2 regions of the Bacillus sp. es.036 genome follow, and region 2 is predicted to be linked to the other one. Evidence: riboswitches for the same ligand, from Rfam matches in the RefSeq annotation. Region 2 holds a riboswitch; the other holds the start of a gene.
The links. Region 2 has a riboswitch for S-adenosylmethionine ahead of ATG70_RS09690 (Na+/H+ antiporter NhaC family protein). Riboswitches for the same ligand answer to the same signal wherever they lie in the genome.
Positions count from the first base shown of each region.

Region 1 (11,715 bases), 820 kb from region 2:
AAAGGCGCTCGTAGTACCTGGTTCTAAATCAGTGAAGGATGCGGCTGAAGCAGAAGGGTTAGATACGATCTTCAAAGAAGCTGGATTTGAGTGGCGAGAAGCAGGGTGTAGTATGTGTCTTGCGATGAATGATGATATTGTTCCTCCGGGAGAGCGCTGCGCGTCTACCTCTAATCGAAATTTTGAAGGTCGCCAGGGCAACGGTTCCCGAACACACCTTGTAAGCCCAGCGATGGCTGCAGCTGCTGCTATTGAAGGACGATTTACTGATGCTAGAAAAATAAAACCACTTGTGATGTAAAAAGGAGTGAGACGCCCTGGAACCGATTAATGAATACAAAGGGATTGTTTATCCCCTTGATCAAGTGAACGTCGATACCGATCAAATTATTCCAAAGCAATTTTTGAAAAGAATTGAGCGAAAAGGCTTCGGCCAATTTCTTTTCTATAACTGGCGCTTTGATGATGATGGAAAGCCTCGTGAAGATTTTAGCTTAAATGAAGCGCAATACCAGCATGCCTCTATTCTCGTAGCTGGAAAAAACTTTGGGTGTGGATCTTCAAGAGAACACGCTCCGTGGGCATTGCTTGATTATGGCTTTCGCGTCATCATAGCGACAAGTTTTGCTGATATTTTTTATAACAACTGTGTAAAAAATGGTATTCTTCCGATTGCGCTTGATCAAGAAGTTATCGCTGAGCTTTTTCAAAAGGCAAAAGACGGATACGAACTTCAAGTCGACTTGCGAAAACAAGAAGTTCGTGATGGAGAAAGCATTCATGCTTCTTTCAAAATTGATCCTTATTGGAAAGAAATGCTGCTAAATGGTTGGGATGAAGTATCTCGTACGTTGTCCCTTGAAGAAAAGATTAAATTGTATGAAGAAAAACAACTTGTAGGAGAGTGAATGACGTTGGGAATTACCAGGAGAAATATAACGTTCATGTCGTAGAAGCAATGGAGAATTTGCTGGAGGCGGTTCATCGTACCCCGCTTCAGCAATCTACAACGCTCAATGGATTTACAAATAAAGATGTCTTCTTAAAGATGGAGAACCTCCAGCGAACGGGGTCGTTTAAACTACGCGGTGCTTACAATAAGGTTGCCTCTCTAACGGAAATCGAAGCCGCTAGAGGAATCGTTGCCGCTTCAGCAGGTAACCATGCTCAGGGAGTAGCGCTATCTGCGATGGAGCGAGGAATCAAGGCAAAGATCTATATGCCGATTCATACGCCAACAAGTAAAATTGAAGCGACCCGATCTTATGGCGCAGAGGTTGTCCTTGAAGGCGAATCCTATAACGAAGCGTTTAGTGGAGCTGATCGAGAGCGTGTTGAAAAAGGGGCAACATTTGTTCATGCGTTTGACGACCCTGTTGTGATGGCAGGACAAGGAACCGTTGCACTTGAAATGATGCAACAATGTCCTGACTTAGATACGATTCTTGTTCCCGTTGGAGGAGGAGGATTATTAGCAGGAATTGCGCTGGCAATCAAGTCGTTCTTTCCTCACGTCAAAATCATTGGAATCCAGGCTTCGGAAGCATCTGCGACATGGAATCGATTTAAAGGTACTGGTCCTCTCGTTCTTCAATCAGTAAAATCGATTGCCGATGGCATCTCTGTGAAGGAAGCAGGAAAACGAACGTATCCAATTATCGAAGAACTCGTTGACGATATGATGACTGTTTCTGAAGAAGAAATTGCTGCTGCAATCGTCTTTATGCTTGAAAGACATAAGACACTTGTTGAAGGCGCTGGTGCGGCATCTGTCGCTGCTGTCTTGTGTAAATCAAGCCGGTTGGAAGGTAGCAAAATTGGGGCTGTTGTGAGTGGGGGAAATGCTGATCTTGAGAAATTAGCTCTCTACAAACAACTTTCTGAGCGAGCAAAAACCATCAGGCGAATCAGCTGATGGTTTTCTCTTGGCTAATGATAGTGAATATGTTTGATTATTGTGACTTTTTGCTCAGTAATTGACACTCATAAAGTACCATGCTAGAATTCAATTTAGCACTTAACCACAGTAAAGTAATTTTAATTTTATAATCTCTTATTCAGAGAGGTGGAGGGACTGGCCCTATGAAGCCCGGCAACCGTCAAACGACTCGTTTGAAAAGGTGCCAATTCCTGCAAAGCGATTGCTTTGAGAAATGAGAGGAAGACATTGATTGATGACATGCCTTTCTACTCAAAGTAGAAGGGCATTTTTAGAATCATTTTTTAAGTGTTTCGAGGTAAAGAATAAAAGCATGGGACTAAAGTCCTTTTTCAGGAAGCTGGTACAACATGCAAATGCATAAAGGATGTGAGACATGTGATTGAGCTTAAAGGCATTAATAAAACCTTCTTTTCGAAGTCTGGAAAGGTAGAGGCCGTTAAGGATGTTAACCTTTCAGTGAAAAAAGGGGAAATATTCGGTGTTATCGGATACAGCGGTGCCGGAAAAAGTACGCTAATTCGGATGCTCAACCTGCTTGAGAGACCGACGGACGGTACGGTCACGGTGGCAGGAAATAATTTATCCTCTCTTAAAGGAAAAGATCTACGTGCGGCAAGACAGGAAATCGGAATGATCTTCCAGCACTTTAATATTCTTTGGTCAAGAACGGTACGTGATAACATCGCGTTTCCACTCGAAATATCAGGTGTTTCCAAAGAGAAACGAATGAAGCGTGTCGATGAATTAATTAAGCTTGTTGGACTTGAAGGACGAGAAGCGGCTTATCCATCACAGCTAAGTGGGGGACAAAAGCAGCGTGTTGGTATTGCGCGAGCGCTTGCGAATAACCCTAAGGTATTGCTTTGTGATGAAGCAACATCTGCTCTAGATCCTAAAACAACGGATAGCATTCTCGAACTTCTGACAGAAATTAACCAGAAACTTGGTTTAACTATTGTCTTGATTACCCATGAAATGCACGTTATTCGCAAAATTTGTCACCGAGTGGCAGTGATGGAGAACGGTAGAGTAGTTGAGAACGGTTCAGTACTTGAAGTCTTTCATCATCCGCAAGAAGAAATAACAAAAGATTTCGTGAATCAGTTAAGTGAGCCTGAAGAAATGAAGGAATCGATTGCACATCTAGCAGCAAGCCAGGAGGGTGAACTCGTCCAGTTTACGTTCCTCAAAGGTAAAACGGGATCACCACTTGTAACAGAGTTAATTCGTCAGTTTGATATTGAAGTAAACATTATTCAAGGAAAAATCTCTCATACGCAAGATGGCCCTTATGGTAAGTTATCTGTCTTTCTTAAAGGTGAACCGACTGTCGTTGAAAGTGCACTGAAGTATGTTCGTGAGCAAGGAGTAGAAGCGGAGGTGATTACGAATGGTTGAATCACTATTTCCTAATGTGAACTGGGAATCGATGTGGGAAGCTACTATTCAAACAGCTTACATGACGGCAATTTCCGTGCTAGCAACGTTTATTCTCGGTATTCTTCTTGGACTACTATTGTTTCTAACCGGAAGGGGAAACATATGGGAGAACAAGTTTGTTAATAGCATTATTGCTGGAATCGTAAACTTATTCCGCTCGATCCCGTTTATCATTTTAATCATTCTACTCATTCCGCTTTCTGTTTACATTATTGGAACGATGCTTGGAGCGAATGCAGCTCTTCCAGCCCTTATTGCAGGTGCGGCACCATTTTATGCGCGAATGGTTGAAATTGCTCTTCGGGAAGTGGATAAAGGAGTGATTGAAGCATCTCAGTCAATGGGGGCATCAAACGGGGAGATTATATTTAAAGTTCTCCTTCCTGAAGCAATGCCAGCCCTCATTTCGGGTATTACCGTAACGGCGATTGCACTTGTAAGCTACACCGCAATGGCTGGTGTGGTTGGTGCAGGGGGACTTGGGAACCTCGCTTACCTTGAAGGTTTCCAAAGAAATAATCCTGACGTGACGCTCGTTGCGACAGTTTTAATATTGGTTATAGTTGCGATTCTTCAAATTGCTGGAGATTTAGCAACAAGAGTGATAGATAAACGATAATAAAAGGAGAGAATAACATGAAGAAATTTTTATCCCTATTTGCAGTACTTACTCTTGCAGTGCTTGCAGCGTGTGGCAACAATGGTGGGAACAGTGAAGGATCTGGAGAAGCTGAAGATTCAAAGAAAATCGTAGTAGGTGCTTCAAACATTCCACATGCTGAAATTCTTGAAGAAGCAAAACCGATGCTTGAAGAAAAAGGTGTAGAGCTAGAAGTTAAAACGTTCCAGGATTACATTCTACCGAATAAGACGCTAGCGAACGGTGAATTAGATGCAAACTACTTCCAAACCATTCCTTATATGGAGTTGCAAATGGAAGAAAACGATAATTATGATTTTGTTAACGCTGGAGGCATTCACATTGAACCAATCGGTGTTTATTCACAAGATTATAAGAGCTTAGATGAGCTTCCGGATGGTGCTCAGATCATTATGAGTAACTCTGTTTCTGACCATGGACGTATGCTTTCTTTACTTGAAGCTCAAGGACTTATCACACTAAAAGAAGGCGTGAAGGCTTCTGATGCAACAGTAGAAGATATTGCAGAAAATCCTAAAAACATTGATTTTAAAACAGACGTAGAAGCTTCACTTCTTCCGCAGATCTACCAGCAAGGTGAAGGCGATGCGGTTATGATCAACACAAACTATGCGATCGATGCGGGTCTAAACCCTCAAGAAGATGCGATTGCTCTTGAAGATTCCGACTCACCTTACGTGAACGTGATTACTGTCAATAAAGGTGATGAAGATAACGAAGCGATTCAAGCATTAGTTGAGGTTCTACATTCTGATGAAATTCAGAGCTTTATTGAAGAAGAATATGATGGTGCTGTCGTACCAGTAGACGAATAAGAAAAAAGGTTCTCCGTCATTTGACGGAGAACCTTTTTTTAATGCTGGAATACTGGCTTCATTGCTTCTTTTAACGTTTTGGCAGAGTGGTGCAATTGATCTAACTCAGTTTGATCAAGATCAAGTTCAATAATTTCGCGTATGCCGTTGTTGTTCACAATCGCAGGTACGCCGATATACAAATCATCTAAACCATACTCACCTTCAAGGAGCGTAGACACAGTAAGGATTGAGTTTTCATTTCGAATAATCGCTCGCGTTAACCTTACAAGCCCCATTGCAATGCCGTAGTATGTCGCTCCCTTACGATTAATAATATGATAAGCGGCATCGCGCACATTAACAAAGAGTTCCTCAAGGTCTTCTTTTGCCTCTGGTTTATCTTTAATGAGTGACATGATTGGTCGACTACCAATAGAGGCATGACTCCAAACTGGAAGTTCGGTGTCGCCGTGCTCACCAAGAATATAACCATGTACATTTCTAGAATCGACATTAAAATAATCACTTAGTAAATAACGGAATCGAGCTGTATCAAGAATCGTACCTGAGCCAATGACGCGTTCTTTCGGTAACCCGGAGAACTTCCATGTTGCGTAAGTAAGTACGTCTACTGGATTCGTTGCGACGATAAAAATACCATCAAATCCACTTTCCATTACGCTTGATACGATCGTTTTAAAAATGGCTGTATTTTTATCGATAAGGTCTAAGCGTGTTTCCCCTGGCGCTTGATTCGCACCTGCTGCGATCACGACGATATCAGCGGTTTTACAGTCCTGGTAGTCGCCGGCCCAAATTTTCATCGGAGCGCCAAAAGGTAGACCGTGATTTAAATCACGTGCTTCTCCTTCTGCCTTTTCTTTGTTTACATCAATTAATACAAGTTCATTTACTAGTTCTTGATTCAATAACGAGAAGGCGTAGCTTGTCCCGACAAATCCTGTTCCAATTAATGCAACGCGTGTTGTTTTTCCTTCGTACATCATCTTCACCTCTGCTAGTAGATATTGTCTTCATAAGCATCATAACGTATCCCGATCGTTATTAGTGTGACATACATCACATGTAAGCGATACAAAAAACATTTCTATAGAAAAGAATGGATAGCATGCTTAACCGCTTCTCATACTAGTATGGACAATTAAGATAAAAGGAGGCCTGTGTTTTGAAACAGGAACAGGAATTTAACAATTTCGCAGAAGCAGCATTACATGATTATAAAGAAGGATTAGGCACATTTACCGAGAAAATGCCCCAGCTTGCTAAAAAGTATTCGGCATTTACAGAAGCATGCTTTAAAGAAGGGGAAGTTAGTCAAAAAGAGAAGCAGATGATTGCGCTTGGGATTTCGATTTTTTCACAAGATGAATACTGCATCATTTATCATACAAAAGGTTGCCTTGATCAAGGCTGTTCCGAACAGGAAATTCTTGAAACGATAGGGGTAACAGCAGCTTTCGGCGGTGGAGCTGCCATGAGTCAGGCTGTTACACTTGTGCAAGAATGCATAAAAGATTTGGATCAACCGAAGCACTAAATAAATTAAGTTTCTTCCTATATATAGGCTGTTTTTTTATTCTAGTGAATGAGGGTGGATTTGGAAGTAAAGATAAGAATCGATGTTTTTTAACTATTCAGAACAAGGTTCATCCTCTTTCACTCGCTCTCATCCCTTCATATGCTGTTTGTGGACTGTTAATGTAACGTGGTAAAGTATTCCTTGTAAGTAAAACGATATTGAAAGGATTGATTCATTATTAGCCCCATGCGGTTAAACCACACACCTGAAATGGAAAAGGCGATGTACCAGTCTCACGGAGTAGGTTATGCAGAATATAGCCAAAATTTCAACAAGCGTATGCAAGTAGAAAAAGAGCGTGAGATGGATCACCGTCGGAGTCTCAAAATGGTTAGTGAATTCGACCGTAAACTATCTAGATGAATCAGCATCCAAAATAGCCAGATATAATGAAAACCAGTCCACTGTGACTGGTTTTTTGTATGAGGATTCCGTTGTAGGTGTCCGGATTAAATGGTAGGCTTAGAAGGGTATGAAACGAAAAAATCAACGATTCATTCTCATTTTGAATAGCAATCGAATTCGTAGCGAACGCTATAAAGTATGATCCCTGCGTTCCTTGATATTAGTTTGGATTTGTTATAAAATAAGAATGAAAATAGATTGAGAATGACTCAGCACACATTCCTTGACATACACCTTATAGGTACTACAATAAGGAAGGAATAGTATAAACGTTATTGGAGGTATTCACAAATGGCAGCATCAACTCTAAAGATTGAGAATCTTCATGTTTCCATTGAGGGAAAAGAGATTATCAAAGGATTAAACCTTGAAATAAATGGTGGAGAAATTCACGCAGTAATGGGGCCGAACGGTACAGGTAAATCTACCCTTGCTTCAGCAATCATGGGCCATCCGAAATACAAAATCACTGAAGGCAGTGTCTTCCTTGATAATGAAGATGTACTTGAAATGGAAGTTGATGAGCGTGCAAAAGCTGGACTCTTCCTTGCAATGCAATACCCAAGTGAAGTAAGCGGCGTAACGAACGCTGATTTCCTTCGCTCTGCAATCAATGCTCGTCGTGAAGAAGGCGATGAAATTTCTCTAATGAAATTCATCAAAAAGCTAGACGGTAAAATGGCTGAGCTTGATATGGGTGAAGAATTTGCACAGCGTTACCTTAACGAAGGTTTCTCTGGTGGTGAGAAGAAGCGTAACGAAATTCTTCAGCTTATGATGCTTGAACCAAAGATCGCTGTTCTGGATGAAATTGACTCCGGTCTAGATATCGATGCGCTTAAAGTTGTGTCTAAAGGTGTTAATGCAATGCGCAATGAGAGCTTCGGTTGCTTAATTATCACTCACTATCAGCGTCTATTGAACTACATTACACCTGACAAAGTACACGTTATGATGCAAGGTCGTATTGTAAAATCTGGTGGCGCAGAACTAGCACAGCGTCTTGAAGAAGAAGGTTATGATTGGATTAAAGAAGAACTCGGAATTAAAGACGAAACAGTTGGTCAAGAAGCGTAAGCAGTAAGGAGGATGACAATGTCAGTGGATACGAAAATTGCATTCGATCAAGAATACATTAAAGCTTATTCAGAAAAGCGTCAGGAGCCGAAATGGATGGCTGCCCTACGTTTGAAGGCATTAGAGAAGTCTGAGAACCTTCCAATGCCAAAGCCTGATAAAACAAAAATCGATAAGTGGAACTTCACTTCATTTAAACATGATGTAGCTGGAGAAGCGATTTCATCACTTGATGATCTTCCTGAAGATGTGCGCGATCTTGTTGCTAAAGATCAAGAGTCAGGAAATCTTCTTGTGCACCGTAACACAACGCCTGTTTTTAGTCAGCTATCGAATGAGCTAAAAGAACAAGGTGTGATTTTCACAGATATTCAAACAGCTCTTCAAAATCACGGGGATCTTGTTGAGAAGTATTTCATGAAAGATGTTATGAAGGTTGATGAGAACCGCCTAACTGCCGTTCACGCAGCTCTTCTTAATAGTGGTACTTTCTTGTACGTTCCTCGTAATGTAGAAGTGGAAGTGCCAATTCAAGCTCTTTATTGGCAAGAAGACCCTGAAGCTGGTTTGTTCAACCACGTGATCATCGTAGCCGAAGACAATAGCTCGGTCACATATGTGGAGAACTTCTTATCATATGGACACGATGTTGAGTCAGTTGCAAATATTATCGCTGAAGTTCATGTTGGACAGAATGCGCGCGTTACGTTTGGTTCTGTTGATAACCTTGCAAAAGGTGTGACAACTTACGTGAACCGCCGTGCGAATGTGGCACGTGATGGGAAAGTTGACTGGGCTCTTGCTCAAATGAACGACGGCAACACGGTTTCTACAAATACAACACACCTTATTGGTGATGGTTCTTATGCTGATTCTAAGACCGTAACGATTGGTCGCGGAAGCCAGAGCCAGAACTTCACGAATCAGATTTTCCATCATGGTCAAAATTCTGAAGGTGTTCTTCTAGTGCACGGTGTTCAAAAAGATAGTGCGAGCGCGATCTTTAACGGCGTAACGAAGATTGAACATGGTGCGAAGAAATCAAATGGTGAGCAAACACAGCGTGTTCTCATGATGAACGAGAAAGCGCGTGGGGATGCAAACCCAATCCTTCTTATTGACGAAGATGATGTTATGGCAGGCCACGCTGCATCAGTTGGTAAAGTTGATCCAATTCAGCTTTATTACTTGCAAAGCCGCGGGATTTCCCGTCAAGAAGCTGAGCGTTTGATCATCCACGGTTTCCTTGCTCCAGTTATTAACGAACTTCCGATTGAAGGCGTTCGTAAACGTGCGGTAGAGGTTACTGAAGGGAAAGTTAATTAAATGATGAATGTCCAGGACATTCGCAAGCAGTTTCCCATTTTACATCAAGAGGTAAATGGGAAACCTCTTGTTTACCTTGATAGTGCAGCAACGTCTCAGAAACCAACTCAAGTCATTGACGCAGTGGAGCGTTACTACAAGGAAATTAACTCAAACGTTCACCGTGGTGTTCATACGCTTGGAACACATGCAACAGATGCTTATGAAGGCGCACGTGAAAAGGTTCGTGAATTTATTCATGCTTCTTCCACAGAAGAAGTGATTTTTACTCGCGGAACGACTACAGCGCTTAATATGGTCGCATCAAGCTATGGACGTGCAAATCTTCAAGAAGGTGATGAAGTTGTCATCACACCGATGGAGCATCACAGCAACATCATTCCATGGCAACAGGTTGTAAAAGCAACTGGAGCCACTCTAAAATATATTCCCCTTCAACCAGACGGAACAATTGCGCTAGAAGACGTCGAGAAAACAGTAACAGCAAACACGAAAATTGTTTCTGTTATGCAAGTTTCGAACGTACTCGGAACAATTAACCCGATTAAAGAAATTGCTGCGATTGCACACCAAAATGGTGCTGTTATGGTTGTCGATGGAGCACAAAGCACCCCTCATATGAACATTGACGTTCAGGATCTCGACTGCGATTTCTTTGCATTTTCTGGTCATAAGATGTGCGGACCAACTGGGATAGGCGTCCTTTACGGGAAGAAAAAGCTGCTCGAAAACATGGAGCCTTTTGAATTCGGTGGAGAAATGATCGATTTTGTTGGTCTGTATGATTCGACATGGAAAGAGCTCCCTTGGAAATTTGAAGGTGGCACACCTATTATTGCAGGTGCGGTTGGTCTTGGAGCTGCGATTGATTTCTTAAATGAAATTGGCATGGATAACATCCAACAGCATGAGACTCATCTTGCAAAATATGCTATGCAGCAGTTATCAACAATCGAAGGCGTATCCATTTACGGACCTGAAAAACGTGCTGGGGTTGTCACTTTCAATAGTGATGAAGTTCACCCACACGATGTGGCAACCGTACTTGACACAGAAGGCATCGCTGTCCGTGCTGGACACCATTGTGCTCAGCCGCTAATGAAGTGGCTAGAGGTATCGGCTACTGCGCGTGCTAGCTTCTATTTATACAATACTGAAGAAGACGTGGATACGTTTGTAGCCGGATTACGAAAAGCAAAGGAGTTTTTCGGTAATGTCTTTTAATAATCTAGACCAGTTATATCGACAGGTCATTATGGATCATTATAAAAACCCAAGAAATAAAGGGGAGCTTGAAGAAGGCGCCCTTAAAATAAATATGAATAACCCTACATGTGGAGATACGATTCAGCTTCAGCTGAAAGTAGATGATGGGAAGATTTCGGATGCGAAGTTTATTGGAGAAGGTTGCTCTATAAGCCTGGCATCAGCGTCGATGATGACACAGTCAGTCAAAGGACTTGAAGTTGATCAGGCCTTAAAACTATCGGGGATTTTCTCAGATATGATGCAGGGGAAAGAGTATGACGAAGAGGATTTCGATCTTGGTGACATTGAAGCACTACAAGGTGTTTCGAAGTTCCCGGCTCGAATCAAATGTGCAACACTCTCTTGGAAGGCAATGGAGAAGGGTTTTAAGGAACAGGATGAGGCTTAACCCACTTCCAGGTGTTGTCACCGCTTCTTTTTCATACTAGAATGATGGAAAGAGAACAACAGCCAAACACTGACATGTGTAATGTCAAGGAGGGAAATAGAATGGCTAAAAAAATGCCTGAAGTTGGCGAATACCAATATGGTTTTAGTGATAAAGACGTTTCGATTTTCCGCTCAGAGCGCGGGCTGACTCCTGAAATTGTGAAAGAAATTTCTCGCATGAAGGATGAACCTCAGTGGATGCTTGATTTCCGCTTAAAATCACTTGAGCATTTCTACAGCATGCCAATGCCTCAATGGGGCGGAAACCTTGCTGATCTTGATTTTGATGAAATTACGTACTACGTAAAGCCTTCTGAGAAGTCTGAACGTTCATGGGATGAAGTACCAGAAGAAATCAAAGCAACATTTGATAAGCTTGGTATTCCTGAAGCGGAGCAAAAATACCTTGCGGGTGTTTCTGCACAGTACGAATCTGAAGTTGTGTATCACAATATGCAAGAAGACCTTGAGAACATGGGGATTGTCTTTAAAGATACCGATACGGCTCTTAAAGAAAACGAAGATCTTTTCAGAGAATACTTTGCGAAAACAATTCCTCCAACGGATAACAAGTTCTCTGCACTTAACTCGGCTGTATGGTCAGGTGGATCGTTTATTTACGTACCTAAAGGCGTGAAAGTTGATACACCGCTACAAGCCTATTTCCGTATTAACTCTGAGAACATGGGACAGTTTGAGCGTACGCTTATTATTGCGGATGAAGGCTCTTCTGTGCATTACGTTGAAGGGTGTACAGCACCTGTTTATA
Region 1 covers NZ_PDIZ01000001.1:2,708,765-2,720,479, reverse strand. Annotated here, with positions in the region: gene leuC (3-isopropylmalate dehydratase large subunit) at 1-301, shown strand, start outside; gene leuD (3-isopropylmalate dehydratase small subunit) at 318-908, shown strand; gene ilvA (threonine ammonia-lyase) at 905-1,915, shown strand; SAM riboswitch class I at 2,051-2,160, shown strand; gene ATG70_RS13830 (methionine ABC transporter ATP-binding protein) at 2,318-3,340, shown strand; gene ATG70_RS13825 (methionine ABC transporter permease) at 3,333-4,001, shown strand; gene ATG70_RS13820 (MetQ/NlpA family ABC transporter substrate-binding protein) at 4,019-4,858, shown strand; gene ATG70_RS13815 (L-lactate dehydrogenase) at 4,897-5,847, opposite strand; gene ATG70_RS13810 (carboxymuconolactone decarboxylase family protein) at 6,027-6,398, shown strand; gene sufC (Fe-S cluster assembly ATPase SufC) at 7,137-7,922, shown strand; gene sufD (Fe-S cluster assembly protein SufD) at 7,941-9,248, shown strand; gene ATG70_RS13795 (cysteine desulfurase) at 9,252-10,472, shown strand; gene sufU (Fe-S cluster assembly sulfur transfer protein SufU) at 10,462-10,905, shown strand; gene sufB (Fe-S cluster assembly protein SufB) at 11,007-11,715, shown strand, end outside.
Region 1: it holds a riboswitch for S-adenosylmethionine, as region 2 does, so the genes downstream of both, ATG70_RS13830 (methionine ABC transporter ATP-binding protein) here and ATG70_RS09690 (Na+/H+ antiporter NhaC family protein) in region 2, are expected to answer to the same signal.

Region 2 (11,715 bases):
TCCTCGTAAGGAAAAGATGAAAAAGAGATTTGAAGAGATTCAACAAACTTCTCCCGAAAAAAAGATTATTCTTTTACAAAACAAATCAGAAATAGCGAATTTTCTTCATGAACTTCAGACAAATCATACAAATTTGTGAGAACCCATGATAAGATAAAGTGCAGTACGTTTGAAACCTAATTTTACTGTTTAAACTAGAAATACTACTGAAGCACATGGAGGCATTATGCTAACTTTTGAAGAAAAACTAGAGATTATTGAATCATCCTTTCCTGAACTGACCCGAAAAGACGTTTCGCTTGGACGTGTGAACTTTCACTATGAAGAAGCGGTTATCGATAAGAAAAATGTTGTTTATCATCTTCATCCGAATGGGAACGGCTATGTATTTGGCGACCTTATTGAAGGATATCCATTAGATGAAAGAGGTATGGTTAACATTCGTGATTTCTCAAGCAATGAGCTTCGAAAAATCATAGGTGAGTCCATCCAGTCTCTTTCTGTCCTTCCTGGGTCAGACATCGAAATCCAAACATGGGTAAACGATGAAGATCAAACGCTTGAATTAATGTACGAGCCTGAACTCGAGCTATGGAATGTCTACGCTGGCGATATTCTTGATGGCACATTCCCTTCTCGAAATGAAGCGGTTCAATACCTTGATGAAGAAGGATTTACTAGAAGATAATGTTATTAGCCTTCCGCTTTTACGCGGAAGGCTTTTTTTATTTAGCCAAGCGACTTATAAAACCCTGTTGATTTTCCCAAATAACCACACGCTTCATAGAATTGATGTGCAGCTCTTCGTTCTTCGCGGTTCCCACTGTTTAACACAACTGTGGAAGCCCCTTTCTCATTGGCCAACTTCTCAGCTTCACGAATTAACTTCCTTCCGATTCCTTGCTGGCGATATTTTTCTGCTGTTACCATCGTAATAATTCTTGCGATAAGAATATTAGCGACATACGAACGTTCATAATGCATGCCAAGCATCCCTACTAGTTCCTTTTTTTCTTCGACTACAAGGGTGACATACAGATCGTCATTCATAATCGGTACCAGTCGATCTTGCACTTCATGTACAGATGTTTCATAGCCCATATCTGAAAGTAAAAGAGTGATTCCTAGCTCATCACCCCTCCTCGCCTGCCTCACGTTCATCTTGCCTTCTCCTCTCGTAAATCATTATTTCGATATCGTTTTGAAACTTGTTTTTGTGAAAACATTGCAAGGAGCGGTACGACGAGCACAAGCAAACTTACTACTCCACCCCACCCAAAACGGTCCCACAATACACCAACACCTGAACTGCCTGCAGCGACACCTGCATAATAGCTAATTAAATAAAAGCTTGAGGCTCCACTTTTGTGATGTTCGGCTGTCTTAGCTACGGAAGCAGATGCCATTGAATGCGCGATAAAAAAACCAGCACAAATGATGCAAAGCCCAATCATGACAAACGTTATTGATTGATGAATGGTTAGGACGACTCCTACTAGTAGTGTGAATAGCCCGATGATCATCGTTCGTCGAAGACCGATACTTGAAGAAATTCTTCCAGCAATGGGAGGAGAAACCACCCCAAGGATATACGCAAAATAAGTAAACGATATCCATTTCAACGAAAGTGTAAAAGGTTCTGCTTCCAAGTAGAAGGGCAAATAGGTCCAAACACCTGTAAAGATCACTTGAATGAGAAAACCAAGTGTAAAGAGAGACAACAATCGCCTGTCTTTAAGATGGACGAACATTCCTTTCATATCATGAATCATACTTCTACTCCCCCCGTTAAAAAAACGAGAAGCAGGCAAAAGCAAGTAAAAACACACCGTTACGACAAGTCCAAAAGTCGCAAGAGAGAGCAAACTTATTTTCCAGCTATATACATCCGTCAAATAACCTGTTGTAACGCGGCCGCTAAGGCCTCCCATTGCATTACTAGCAATGTAAATACTTGTGGCTAGGCCGATGTTGTAAGGCTCAACTTCATCCGCTAAATAGCCCATTGCTGATGCTGGTATACCTGCAAGAAAAAATCCCTGGACACATCGAAGGATTAAAAGAAGTAGAAACGAATTCATCAACGGCATTAGAAGTAGTAATCCTAGAACAAAAAGCAGCGATACTTTCATCACCAATGTTCGGCCATAGCGATCTGATACAAACCCAAGAATAAGAAGACCGGGAATCATTGTGATCACCGGCAAAGACATCAGTAGACTTGATGTTGTAGGCGTTATTTGAAATTCTTTTACAAATATAGGAAGCAGCGGTTGAAAAGCATATAAGGAAGAAAAAATCAGCAATGCCCCGCAACCAAGACTAGCTGCTGCTCGCCAAAACCCTGCATCCTTTGATGTATAACGCTGCTCCCTATTTACTTGATCGACCACTGTATCATCACCTTTATTCTTTTATCTGTTTATTTAAATTTAGTAGGAATTTGCGTTAGATCGATGCCCCACACGATTGGCATATAAAAATAAATCGCTACCGTGATGATTACAACAGATGTTGCGTTAAGCCAGAACCCTGCTCGTGCCATGTCAGGAATCTTTAAATACCCCGACCCAAACACGACTGCGTTTGGTGGCGTAGCAACTGGAAGCATGAATGCGCAACTTGATGCAATGCCTGCCCCAATCATTAAAGCATACGGATGTACACCAATCGCTGCTGACAAAGATGCCATTATTGGAAACATCATTGTTGCTGTCGCCGTGTTCGATGTAATTTCTGTTAAGAAAATAACGAGCGTCGTGACAAGAAGTAAAATAACAAATAAGTGGATACCTTCAAGAATGGTTAGCTGCTCACCAATCCACTTCGCAAGTCCTGATTCTTGAAATCCAGAAGCAATTGCGAGTCCGGCCCCAAAGAGTAAGAGAATCCCCCACGGCAACCCTTTCGCGGTATTCCAGTCCAACAAAAACGATCCTTTGTTCGAAGGTGCAGGAATAAGAAACAATAAAACCGCTGCTGTCATCGCAATAATCGTATCATTGATGTTTGGATTAAGCTCACTTAGAACAAATGAACGACTAATCCACGCAAGTGCTGTTAATGAAAAAATCAATAAAATAACTTTTTCTTCTACCGACATTTTTCCTAGATCAGTCTTTTCCTTATTGATAACTTCTTTTCCACCTGGTAATTCTTTAATGTTCATTGGAAAAGCCATTTTCACTAGGTAATACCAACATCCAATTAAAAGTAAAACGGTTAACGGTACACCAAACATCATCCAGCGAGCAAATGAAATTTCAATGCCATAAAGTTCATTCACAACTGCTGCAAAAATGGTATTAGGTGGCGTTCCAATTAATGTCGCAAGACCCCCAATCGAAGCGCTATAAGCAATACCTAACATAATTGCTTTTCCGAAATTAAATCTCGGAGCTCCCTCTTCCGTATCCAGATCAAGCTGTTCTGACACCTGATAAATCACCGCAAGTCCAATAGGTACCATCATCATAGCGGTTGCGGTATTTGAAATCCACATCGATAAAAAACCTGTCGCCGCCATAAAGCCAAGTACAATTTTCTCCGTACTCGTTCCGATTGCTGATATAATAAAAAGAGCAATGCGTTTATGTAAATTCCATTTCTGCATTGAAAGCGCAATCAAAAAACCACCCATAAAAAGAAATATCGTATTGTCGCCATAGGCAGATGCTGTTAAATCACCTTCGAGTGCACCCGTTAGCGGAAATAGGATGAGTGGCAAGAGAGATGTTGCAGGGATCGGGATAGCTTCTGTTATCCACCACGTTGCAATCCATGCGGTACTTGCTAATACGGCCAAACCAGCTTCCGAAAGACCGTTCGGATGAAAAAAGAGCATAAGACAAAGAAATAAAGCCGGCCCTAAAACTAACCCAGTTATCTTTCTCTTGTCGTAGGCTGGCCCAGGCCCTGATGTAAGCGTAGGATTTTTTTGTGAACTTTGGGAAGGGATTTCAGGCGTGTGTGAAGAAGCGAATGTTAAGAGATTCTTTGCACGATGATGTTCTTTCCAAAAATAACTCCAAAATAGACGGGCTTGTTCCATAGTGATACCTCCTATCGTTCATTTCACTCTAGTGTAGGATTCGTCAGGTACACCTGTCAATATTTTCACAATTTTGGGTATATATTACTCTTTTAAGAAAAGGACTTTTGCTCGATTATTGGTTTATCAATCACATTAACGCTTTCAAACCCCCTTATATTTCCAATAAGGGCGAACATTATAAGTTGATGGTGTGATTTTTAATAATTCAAACAATATATTACAGGAATTAGCGTTTCAATTCGATTGACAACAAGTTGCTCAAAATCGATCCAGGGGGTATATGATGAGAAAGATACAGCAGACGACCATTAATTCGGTTGTAAAATATGGACAAACGAAGCTTCCAAAATCAGCGAATACAGAATGTCCTGAATGTGGAAATGATGCCTCATTTCAATTGAAATTTGATTATCAAATTAACCAGGCCGTGTTCTCAACGCTTTCTCGCTGTTCCATTTGTAAAGAAGCGGTGCTCTTCATTCTAATTAAAACTTCTCACGGTGATCGAGGTGAGGAAGTCGAACTTTTTGTTCATCAAACGTCCTTTACACGTGAACCACTCGGGAGACTAACGAGTTCTGCTCGACTGCCTGATGACCTTGAACGTGTTTACCGCTCTGCCGTAAATGTACATAATATGAAAGACTGGACGGCAACAGCTGTAATGGCTAATCGCGTCCTCGAAAGCATTACCGGCAGTTTTCTAGCCGAGAATGAATTAGGACAGCCGCTATCCAAACAGCTCGAAACGCTGGCAAAACAAATTGATTTAGAAGAACCGATTGTAAAGTTAGGTCAGCTTCTTGGAAAAGGAAGTAATCTGAACGATCTCCTTTGCCTTGAAAAAGCGACTAGCGAAGAAACCGCAAATCTTATTATTGATCTACTTGATTCATTAATTGAATACTTATATATTCTTCCTCAGCGAATTATTCATCTTCAAAAACAAATTGAAGGATAATAAAAAAACAGGTAGCTCATCGTGAGCTACCTGTTTTTCTTTATCTCGTTTATTCTCATTTAAAAGTTACTTCTAACCGTTTGCTTCCTCTTTCTTTTGAAAAGAGGGATAGTTAATGAAAATCGCAATCACTCCAGCAACCGCAATAAGAATAGGATAAATCGAATATGGTAAGAGGGCAAGTGGCGAGATCGATGCAAGTCCTGCAACCGCTAGAACCTGAGCACCATATGGGAGCATCCCTTGAATACTGCCTGAGAAAATGTCTAGAATACTAGCTGATTTCCGTGGATCAACGCCATACTTTTCAGAAATATTCTTCGCCAGCGGTCCACCCATGATGATTGAAATCGTATTATTCGCTGTCGATAAATCAAGCACACTAGCTAGACCAGCTATACCAAATTCCGCTCCTCGACGTGAGTTTACTCTACTTAAAATCTTATCTAGCACGTATTGAATACCGCCATTATGCTTGATCACTTCGATCATACCACCGATTACGAGGGCAATCATCGCAAGGTCTTCCATTCCTTTAATCCCTTCTGTAACGGTGGAAATAAGTCCACTCATTCCAAATGAACCGTTAAATAGACCCACTATTCCAGCAAATAGCGTTCCGCTCACAAGGACAACAAGAACATTAACCCCAGCGATCGCTGCGATTAGAACACCTAAATATGGAAGAATCGTGATCAAATCAAAAGCACGTTCTCCACCAACTGTTGCCTGTTCTCCCATCGTTAACACGCCATATATAACGGCAGTGACAATAGCAGCAGGCAATACAATAAAGAAGTTTACTTTAAATTTGTCTTTCATTTGCGTATTTTGTGTTCGAACTGCTGCAATGGTTGTATCTGAAATCATGGAAAGATTATCACCGAACATCGCCCCACCAATAACTGCAGACAAGGCAAGTGCTGGCGCAACTCCCGTTTGTTCTGCGATTCCAATTCCAATCGGTGCAAGGGCTACGATGGTTCCCATTGACGTTCCCATTGAAATGGAAATAAAACATGCAATCAAAAATAAACCAACGATTAACAAATTCGCCGGAAGAATGGATATTCCAAGATTCACAATCGAATCAACCGCGCCAATTTTTTCAGCGGTTCCAGCAAAAGCTCCTGCCAATAAGAAGACAAGAATCATTAATATAATATTGGTATTTCCTGCTCCTCGGCAGAACACTTCCACCTTCTTCATAAAGTTTTCTTTTCGATTCATCGAAAGAGCTACACCCGCAGCAATTAATGAAGCAAGAATAACCGGCATGCTATAAAAATCCTTTGTCACAATCGCTGTGCCAATAAAGAGCACAATAAAAATGCCAAGAGGAAGTAACGCCAGACCATTTCCTTTAATTTCTTTTTCCATTCTCTCTATCTCCTTCTACTTTTCTATAGCATAAAAAAACCCACTTCAAGAGAAGAGGGCTTTTGCTCTTATCTCTCAAGATTTCTCTTGCTGGAAGCAGCACCTTTCTGAATATCAGAGGTTGCTGAAGCTTCTTCGGGCCAGATCCCTCCACTTCTCTTAATAAGAAATATGCAATTATTAATGAGCATAAGCTCAAATTTTATTTGAATTCACAATCGAACGAGATTTACTTTATCATGCATGATTCTGCTGAGTCAACTCTTTCTACCTGCATGAAAATAAACTCCTTGCTTAAAGGAGTTTATTCAGAGAATTCTCTACCATTGACACCAGCCTTTATTTAACGAGTTAAAAACTGTTCTATGTCTTTCATAATCGATGCTGGTCGCTCCTCAGGAAGAAGATGACCAGTTTTCTTATAGACAATCAGCTCAGCATTTGGTAAGTCGCTGCTTAAACGTTTCCCAATTTTCAATGGCACAACTCTGTCATTTTCTCCCCATATTAGGAGGCTCGGTGTATGAATTTGTTTTAACTCCGCTTCGGACAGGTCACCTTCCCGATCACGGATCATACGAACCAACGATCTAAAAATCCCTTCGTTAAAGAAGGGTTGAATATAACCATCCATCATCTCTTCATCGATAAGCGCTGGGTCATAAACACAATTGAGCAAATTCCCCCTAACTCCTTTTCGATAAAGCCAGCGTTTTAAGTAGACAGAAAAGAAAGGTAAGTAGGATGTATAGACGAGACTCTGTTTGGCTTTCTCGAGATATCCTGAGCTACATAGCAAAATATTTTTACTCACAAAATCTTCTTTTAACGCTGATGCTCTCATAGCTACCTGTCCGCCCATGGAATGCCCGATCATGACCGTGTTTTCAATCGAAAGTCTTTCCAATAGCTCAACAACGACCTCTGCATAATTTTGGTAAGAGTGAACAAAGTGATGAGACTTCTCGCTTTTCCCAAACGGCGGGAGATCGATTGCAACAACGGTGTAGGCCTTTGTTAATAATGGAATTAGTCTTCTAAAGCTGAAGCTTGAAGACAAAAAGCCGTGAAGCAGGGTTATAACTGGGCGATCAACTGCTTCTTCATTTCTGTAATACTCATAATGAATGTCAATCCCTTTAATTTTCTCCGTATTTTCTTTTAAATTTTGAGCTAATAACATCTGTCATCTCACTCCGGATTTTGATTTTGCTTATTCTGATGATAGTGGTTTTCCAGTCAAAAATGTCTTGGCAAAGTTTGCGTTATACGTATTTTACCCCAATCAAGAAATGAAAAACTTTTTTACCACCCGGAGTGTACATCCATTTTTTTCATTCTAATTCAACGTGAACAAGGTTCAACAATTTAACGTTTCTCTTTTGATTCTTGTGGTCAATGATGCGTAGCTCCTTCGTCAATGGCTCGATATAATGAACGTAGCCATTGAGGACGTTCGTTTCACCGTTTTTAAAATAGTGAAAGCGCAGCGGCCAATGGAATTCCATAGCCTGGCATATCACTTCATTCATTTCCTCTATTTTTTGCTCATCAAGCACAGGCTTTTGATTTCTTTTCTCTTCTTCTTTCCAATCACGTAGCTCTTTCACATGCTCAGGTAACATCATCGATGTCCACTTTATATTTCCACGATCACGAATCACGTATCATCCCCCCTTTATGCTTTATGCCCACCTACAAGTTTACTTCTGTGTAAGGCTGTACCAGCTTTTGTGTATGAAACAGCGCGTAGCAGAGCATCCGATCCGTATTTCTCTCTAATGGAATCCATCACATAGCCAAGGTCTCGCTGTTTCGGTCGCTCAGTATTAAATAAATCCAGCTGTACTTCCTCGTCATTACTAATATTCGAAAGAGTGATCGAAATTTTCCGAACTGTTTTTTTTTCATAAAACTCCTCAAATAGCTGTAGACATACGCGATAGACTTCAAGCGTAATCGCGGTTGGACTAGTGATACTCCTTGAGCGGCGAAAACCTCCGCCACCTTCTTCTTTACTATAACTAATCCCAAGACTAATCGTACGACCTGCTTTTCCGGCTCTTCTAGCACGTCTTGCCACTTCTTCACTCATTTCAAGAATCACGTGTTGAATTTCCTTTTGATCATGATAATCTCTTAGCAGGATCTGACTTTTTCCAAAACTAATCTGGCCCTGCATAATGGGCGCGCCCATTTCGGAAAGATCAACTCCCCACGCGTGATGATAGAGCTGATTCCCCATAACACCGAATTTCTCTTCTAATAAGTGAAGCGGATAATGGGCAAGCTGCTTTACATTCCGAATACCCATTCTGTTTAGCGTACGTTCAACGCGGGCTCCAATTCCCCACATTTGACTGAGTGGGGAAAGCGGCCACAGCTTTTTAGGGATATCTTCATATGTCCACTCAGCTACCCCTTTTTCTTTCGCTTCAAGATCAAGACAAAGCTTTGCCATTAAAAGATTGGGTCCAATTCCAATCGCACTTGGTAATCCAAATGTTTCACTTATTTCATTTTTTATCTTATAAGCTACTTCAAATTTATCTCCCCATAGTCGTTCTGTTCCATCAATCTGCAAAAACGATTCGTCAACACTGTACGTATGGATACATTCTGATGGCACATAACGATGAAAAAGCCTCGTTATTTCCATTGACTGTCTCAAATAAGAAGACATTTTTGCGTTAACAATATGAATTCTTTTGTCATTTGGGATTTCAAACAACCTGCTTCCTGTACGAATGCCAAATTCTTTTTTTAGTGCTGGAGAAGCCGCAAGCACAACGCTCCCCTGTCGTTCTACATCACCAACAACAGCAAGGTAACACGTAAGCGGATCAAGTCCCATCTCTACTGCTGAGCAGCTGGCATAAAAACTTTTCATATCAATACAAAGGATCGTTTTTTTTGGAAACTGTGAATAGTCCATTCGTATCCCCCTTCCTTCCATCATAACAGAACGTTTGTTCTTTTTATCTATACCCTGTATTTTACTCGAATATACGTTCCCTTTACAATAAGTACTTTCTTCCAATGAGAAAACGTCTTGACTGACCAAAGTTCATTAAAGGTAACGGGAGGAAGGAAAGACGTCTTTTCATATGCTTTGGTTATTTATCGTCTATTGAGTGTGAGAATACCTAAGCCTATTGAACCAGTCGGTATTTTAATTACAGGAGAAAGGTCCCGTGACTACACACAAAAGGATAGGTCGTAACTATCAAAATCATTTAAATAATTTGAATATTTAGCCTTTTGTGATAAAGTTAGCTCATCTTAATCACGAGGGGGAAATTGGAATGGGAAAGAAAAAGAATTTGCTTTCAATTGGTTTATCAGTCGGGCTGGTAAGTACCATGTTTGCTCCATCCTCAACATTCGCGGCAGCTGATACGAATATGAATAAAGAAACCGGGACGCCATCTTTTGTTTCCGGGAAATTAACAAAAGCAAGCTCTCAAAATCCCAATCAAGTGTTGTTCGATTACTTAAATGACCAGAAAAGCATGTACAAATTTAGTGGATCATCAGCACAGGACGCTTTTCAAATCATTTCTAAAGAAAAAGACGACCTTGGCTTTACGGTCTTTCGTTTACAGCAGCTTCATGAAGGAACACCGGTTTACGGCTCCACTCAAACCGCACACGTTGATGAAAGCGGCGTCTTAACTGCTGTATCCGGTACAGTTATTCCGGACCTTGGATCGAAGAAAGAGCTTAAAAAAGCAACAAAATTCAAGAAACAAGATGCTATTAAAAAAGCAGAAAAAGATCTAGGCTTCTCTCCAACTTATGAACAGAAACCCGAATCAAACCTTGTCGTTTATGCAGACGGAGAATCTCCGACATATGCTTATCACGTCACATTAAACTTCCTTTCACCTGAACCAGGGAACTGGCAGTACATAATTGACGCAACAAGTGGTGAAGTGCTAACAAGTTTTAACGCGCTTCACGAAGCTAAAAAAGAAGGTGTTGGGAAGCCGGGCGGTGGCGCAATCACCGGAACAATTCAAACAGCGAGTGGAACCGGCGTGCTTGGTGACCAAAAGACGTTCAACACGCTTCTTTCTTCCTCAACTTATTATTTGAAAGATACAACGAGAGGCGGCGGTATTTTCACGTATGACGCAGCTAATCGGACTAAGCTACCGGGTTCGTTATGGGCTGATGCGGATAACACCTTCAACGCAAGCTATGACGCGGCAGCTGTCGATGCTCACTACTATGCAGGCGCAACGTATGATTATTATAAAGATGTATTCAACCGCGATAGTTATGACGGAAACGGGGCACCACTAGAATCTACCGTACATTATGGTCGTAACTACAATAATGCGTTCTGGAACGGTAGCCAAATGGTCTATGGTGATGGAGACGGCTCCACGTTCGTATCTCTTTCTGGCGGTGAAGATGTTGTAGCACATGAATTAACACACGCTGTTACAGATACGACAGCCGATCTTATTTATCAAAATGAATCAGGAGCGCTGAACGAATCAATGTCCGACGTGTTCGGAACACTTGTGGAATATCATGATAATAATAATCCTGACTGGTTAATTGGCGAAGACATTTATACACCAGGAACTTCTGGAGACGCTCTTCGTTCGATGTCTGACCCTGCGAAGTTTGGCGACCCTGATCATTACTCTGTACGCTATACAGGTACACAGGATAACGGTGGAGTTCATATTAATAGCGGAATTATGAATAAAGCAGCTTATCTTTTAAGTGAAGGTGGTACATTCTACGGAGTAAGCGTATCTGGAATTGGGAAAGACAAGCTTGGCGCCATTTACTATCGTACGCTAACGCAATATCTAACCGCGTCTTCGAACTTTAGTCAAATGAGAGCAGCAGCCGTTCAAGCTGCAACTGATCTTTATGGAAGTAGCAGCTCGGAAGTACAGTCAGTAAAACAAGCATTTAATGCCGTTGGCGTTCAATAAGAAGGTAGTTAAGACAGGTAGCCAGCGGGCTACCTGTCTTTTCGTTTGTTGAAGGTTTTATAAGTCTTCAAACGGGAAAGAAATGGCTAGAACAAAAAAGGAGGAAGAAATCATGGCGATTTTTAAAGAAGACGCACTAAAGCAAGAGCACGTGTTGATCACTGGAGCGACTGGTGGTATTGGATTTGAAACGGCAAAAGCCGCTGTTCAAGTCGGGGCTACCATTACGATTACAGGAAGAAATAAAGAGAAATTAGAGACGTTAAAGAACGAGTGCGAAAAGCTAGTTGCGGATGCTAAAGTTACCGTGCTTCCAGCAGACTTAAACAATGAGCAAGATCGTGCTACCTTGATCGAAAATG
Region 2 covers NZ_PDIZ01000001.1:1,886,102-1,897,816, forward strand. Annotated here, with positions in the region: gene ATG70_RS09660 (topology modulation protein) at 1-139, shown strand, start outside; gene ATG70_RS09665 (hypothetical protein) at 227-688, shown strand; gene ATG70_RS09670 (GNAT family N-acetyltransferase) at 730-1,161, opposite strand; gene ATG70_RS09675 (MFS transporter) at 1,158-2,393, opposite strand; gene ATG70_RS09680 (SLC13 family permease) at 2,423-4,051, opposite strand; gene ATG70_RS09685 (hypothetical protein) at 4,338-5,015, shown strand; gene ATG70_RS09690 (Na+/H+ antiporter NhaC family protein) at 5,088-6,395, opposite strand; SAM riboswitch class I at 6,461-6,564, opposite strand; gene ATG70_RS09695 (alpha/beta fold hydrolase) at 6,739-7,578, opposite strand; gene ATG70_RS09700 (YolD-like family protein) at 7,730-8,059, opposite strand; gene ATG70_RS09705 (Y-family DNA polymerase) at 8,074-9,330, opposite strand; gene ATG70_RS09710 (M4 family metallopeptidase) at 9,701-11,353, shown strand; gene ATG70_RS09715 (SDR family NAD(P)-dependent oxidoreductase) at 11,466-11,715, shown strand, end outside.